DNA from 2 places in the Paracoccus pantotrophus genome. Region 2 is predicted to be linked to the other one. Evidence: riboswitches for the same ligand, from Rfam matches in the RefSeq annotation. Region 2 holds a riboswitch; the other holds the start of a gene.

Region 1 (2,196 bases), on a different replicon from region 2:
GAGGGCACGCCGGCCAGCCAATAGGCGACGCCCAGGATCACCCCCTCGCCGATGGCGATCAGCGTCATGCCGGTCACGGTCGAGCTGATGGTGGCCGGCACGACGCGGGACAGCCGGCTCCAGCGGTCGGGCAGGATGCGGCGGCCGACCTGGTCGATCTGCGCCACGATCTTGTCGCCGTCGCGATACAGCACGAACAGCGTGATCAGCATGAACAGCAGGGTCAGCGCCAGGTGAAAGGCCAGCGTTCCCGCCGTCACCGCGCCGCGATAGATCGCGCCGATATTCGAGCCGCTGACCAGCTGCACGATCTCGCTGATGCCGCCGGGTCGGCCGATATAGGTCTGCCAGTTCTCGTCCAGCCAGTCGCCGACCTGCGGCAGTTCGACCATCCAGCCCGGCGTCGGCGCGCCCGAGCTGTTGATCAGGATGGCCCAGTTGATCCAGTCGCGCAGTTCGCGGAAGGCATAGATCAGTGCCATGGCGATGGGGATCAGCAGGAAGCAGACCAACACCAGCACCAGCAGCGTCGCCGCGCCGGTGCGGCCCAGGTTCAGCTGATGGGCCGCGCGTTCGCGCAGGGGCCAGCTGGCCAGCGCGATCACCATGGCCGCCAGCACCGGCACCAGGAAGCCGTGGAAGAAATAGATCGAGGCCGCCACGATGGCCAGCAGCAGCCAGCGCGCGGCCGAGATATTGGTCAGCAGGGGAGGCCGGTGCAGCCGCAGCCCGACCTGTTTCGGGCTCTGCCGCGGTGCGGCGGGATCGTTCAGCTCTGTCGCGGTCGTGGGTTTCGGCATTTCGCCTGTCGTCATGGTCCCGATCCTGGCAGGGGACGGGGTAGTGCCCGCCCTGCCGTAACGAGATAACATCTGGCCCCCGGCTGCAAGCTGGAATGCCGCCTCGGGCCCGGCCAGCCACGCATTTCGCGGCTCACGATTCTGTGGGCGGAACGATGCCCGCCGCGCCCTGCGGGAGGTGACAGCCGCCGCCCTCCGCGCTAGTCTGGCGCCACCAAGGGGAGCCCCGGCAAGGGGCTGAGAAACCGCTGGCCTTACGCAACCTGGCGACGGGCGGCGCGGTGACCCTTCGAACCTGACCCGGATCATGCCGGCGGAGGAATGGGAATGATCGACCTGCCTTTTGCCGGCCTTAACCGCAAGGCCGCCCGCAGCGACGGCCTTGCCCCAGCCATGAGGGCATGATGACCGAAAGCTTCTTCGAAACCCTGCGCCGGGAATGTGCGACGGAATGGTCCGCCGCCGTCGGCCACCGCTTCGTGCGCGAACTGTGCGACGGCAGCATCGCGGATGCGGTGATGGCGCGCTACCTGGTGCAGGACCACCGTTTCCTCGACGCCTTCCTGACGCTTCTGGGCGCGGCCATCGCCTCGGCCGACCGCTTCGAATCGCGGCTGCGCTTCGGGCGCTTCGCCGGCATGGTCTCGGGCGAGGAGAACGACTATTTCCTGCGCGCCTTCGCCGCGCTCGGCGTGGGCGAGGCGGACCGTGCCGCCATTCCCGACAGCGCGCCCATGGCGGGATTCCAGGCGCTGATGCGCGAGGCGGCGGCGACGCGTGCCTATCCCGCCGTGCTGGCGGTGCTGAACGTGGCCGAGGGGCTTTATCTCGACTGGGCCATGCGCGCGCCCAAGCCGCTGCCCGAGAATTTCGTCCACGCCGATTGGATCACGCTGCATGACAACCCGTTCTTTCGCGATTTCGTGGGCTTCCTGCGGGATGAGTTCGACCGCGCCGGACCCGAGGCCGCAGAGCAGGCGCGGGATTTCTTCCGCCGCGCGGTCACGCTGGAACTGGCATTTTTCGACGATGCCTATGCAGTTTAGCCGTCAGTCCTCGATGATTTCGATGTCGGGCGGGCTGCCGGGCGGCCCGCTTGCGCGATAGTCCAGCACGATGCGCGCAAGTCCGGCCGGGGCCAGCCGCTCGGATGTGTGGCGCATCTCGTCAAGGCTCCACCAGCGAAATTCGCGGATGGTGCCGGCCTCGGGGGCGTCCTGGACCGCCGGGGTGAAAGCGGCGGTCTCGATCAGGAAATAATCCTCGGCTTGCCGCCAGCGCCGCTGGTGCAGCGTCATCGCCACGCGGCGGCGCCAGACCAGCGGGCCCAGGGCGGGCAGGGCGAACCCCAGTTCCTCGGCCAGTTCGCGGCGCAGGGTCTGTTCCGGCGTCTCGC
Region 2 (2,196 bases):
GGCGACGCCCTGCGCCTCCAGCCGGTCGCGCAGGGCCAGCAGGGCGGCGCGCGGGTTCAGGTGCGCCTCGGTGGCGAAATGCAGGCCGCGCGGGAAGCGGCCGGCCAGCTCCGGCTCCAGCGCCGCGACTTCCTCGCCGTTCACCGGCTGATGCGCCTCGGTCAGCCGGGCAAAGCGGTCGAGTTCCGCCCGGTCGCGCGAGGGCGCCAGGACCAGCGTGCCGCGGCGGATGACCTCGGCGCCATTCGCCTGCCACCAGTCGGCGGCATCGAGGCCCAGGCGCAGCACCGCCGGCTCGGCGCTTTCGGCCTCGCAATAGGGCGCCAGCATCCCGCCGGCGCGCCAGCTGCAGGCCTGGGATCCGGGCTTGCCGGCCGGGTCGATGATGCGCGGCAGGATGCCGCGCGCCGCCAGTTCGGTGGCGATGCACAGGCCCATGACCCCGGCGCCCAGGATGGTGATCTGGTTCATGCCTGCCTCCAGAACTCGTGGAAATGATGCACCGGGCCGTGCCCCAGTCCGACCGACAATTCGTCGGCGTGGGCGATGGCGGCCTGCAGCCAGCCATGGGCGCGGGTCACGGCCTGCGCCACCGTCAGCCCCTGCGCCAGCCCTGCCGCGATGGCCGAGGACAGCGAGCAGCCAGTGCCGTGGGTGTTGGGCGTCTGCTGGCGCGGGGCCGTCAGGGTCAGCGGCTGGGGCCCGACCAGAAGGTCGGTGCAGCTGTCTTCGGTCGCATGACCGCCCTTCATCAGCACATGGTCGGCGCCCAGGGCGCGCAGCGCCTCGCCCTGCTCGCGCATCTCCTCGGGCGTCGCGGCGGGGGGGCGACCCAGAAGCCGCGCCGCCTCGGGCAGGTTCGGGGTCAGCACGGTCGCCAGCGGGATCAGCTGCTCGCGCAGCGCCGAGACGGCATCGTCCGGCAAAAGCGCGTCGCCGGATTTCGCCACCATCACCGGGTCCAGCACCACCGGCACCGGATTGTCCGCCAGCAGCGCCGCCAGCCGGTCGGCGACGACCGTGATCACATCGGCGCCGCCGACCATGCCGATCTTGACCGCGCGCACCTCGAGATCGCCGAAGACCGCGTCGATCTGCGCCGCGACCATGGCCGGGCTGACCGCCTCGACCGCGGCGACGGTGCGGGTGTTCTGCGCGGTGATCGCCGTGATCACAGAGGCGCCATAGACGCCCAGCGCCGAGAAGGCCTTCAGGTCGGCCTGGATTCCGGCGCCGCCGCCGCTGTCCGAGCCGGCGATGGTCAGCGCGATGGGATGGGGCTGCAATCCCGACATGGCCCGCCTTTCGTTTCGGCCGGGCATGGGGACGCGGGGCGGATGGGTGGCGGCCTGGGATTGCGGGCCGCGTCACTCTACCCTTCCCTACGCCGGCATGACCCGGATCAGGTTCGATGGGTCGGTGCCGGGCACCTCTCAGCCCCGTGCGGGGCTCCCCAAGTGTATGAGTCTTCCGCGTGACACTAGGCCCCGGCGCCCCTTATTGCAAGGGCTGCGCGCGGCCGGCCCGTCGCGGCGCTGTCATGCATCCGTCCGCCTTGCCAGCCAAGATGGCCGGCGGGCGGCGGCGGTTTCGGGCTTTACACCGCCCGGAATTCCGGCCGATCTGGGCGCGGCGAAATGCGGAAGGATGCGATGAAAAGCGTGATTTTCGACCTGGGCGGGGTGCTGATCGACTGGGATCCGGCGTTGGCCTTTGCGGATGTCTTCACCAGCCGGGCCGAGGCCGAGACCTGGATGGCCCGCATCGACTTTCCCGGCTGGAACCGGATGCAGGACGGCGGGCGCAGTTTTGCCGAGGGGCTGGCCGCCGCCCGCGCCGAGCATGGCGACGAGGCGCGGCATCTGGCGGGCTATCTGGCGGCCTTTCCCGTCACCATAGAAAAGACCGTGCCCGGCAGCTGGGCGGTGGCCGAGGCGCTGCTGGCGCGCGGCGTGCCGCTTTATGCGCTGACCAACTGGTCGGCCGAGACCTGGCCGCATGCGCTGGAGCTGCATCCCCGGCTGGGCGGGCTGTTCGCCGACATCCTGGTCTCGGGCCAGGTCGGCGCGCTGAAGCCCGATCCGGCGATCTTTCGGCTGCTGATGGACCGCAACGGGCTGCGGCCCGGGGACTGCATCTTCATCGACGACAGCCCGGCCAATGTCGAGGGCGCCCGCGCGCTGGGCATGGACGGGA

What was found. A riboswitch is a leader RNA that binds a small molecule or an ion and turns the genes downstream of it on or off. The one in region 2 is predicted to bind thiamine pyrophosphate.
Region 1: linked by a shared signal. The riboswitch ahead of ESD82_RS01425 (TenA family protein) and the one ahead of thiD (bifunctional hydroxymethylpyrimidine kinase/phosphomethylpyrimidine kinase) in region 2 are both predicted to bind thiamine pyrophosphate.

What each region holds. Positions count from the first base shown of each region.
Region 1 covers NZ_CP044423.1:300,044-302,239, forward strand. The annotation lists gene ESD82_RS01420 (AI-2E family transporter) at 1-815, opposite strand, end outside; TPP riboswitch at 1,008-1,139, shown strand; gene ESD82_RS01425 (TenA family protein) at 1,202-1,846, shown strand; gene ESD82_RS01430 (NUDIX hydrolase) at 1,850-2,196, opposite strand, start outside.
Region 2 covers NZ_CP044426.1:2,148,737-2,150,932, reverse strand. The annotation lists gene ESD82_RS21125 (FAD-dependent oxidoreductase) at 1-471, opposite strand, end outside; gene thiD (bifunctional hydroxymethylpyrimidine kinase/phosphomethylpyrimidine kinase) at 468-1,295, opposite strand; TPP riboswitch at 1,363-1,466, opposite strand; gene ESD82_RS21115 (HAD family hydrolase) at 1,653-2,196, shown strand, end outside.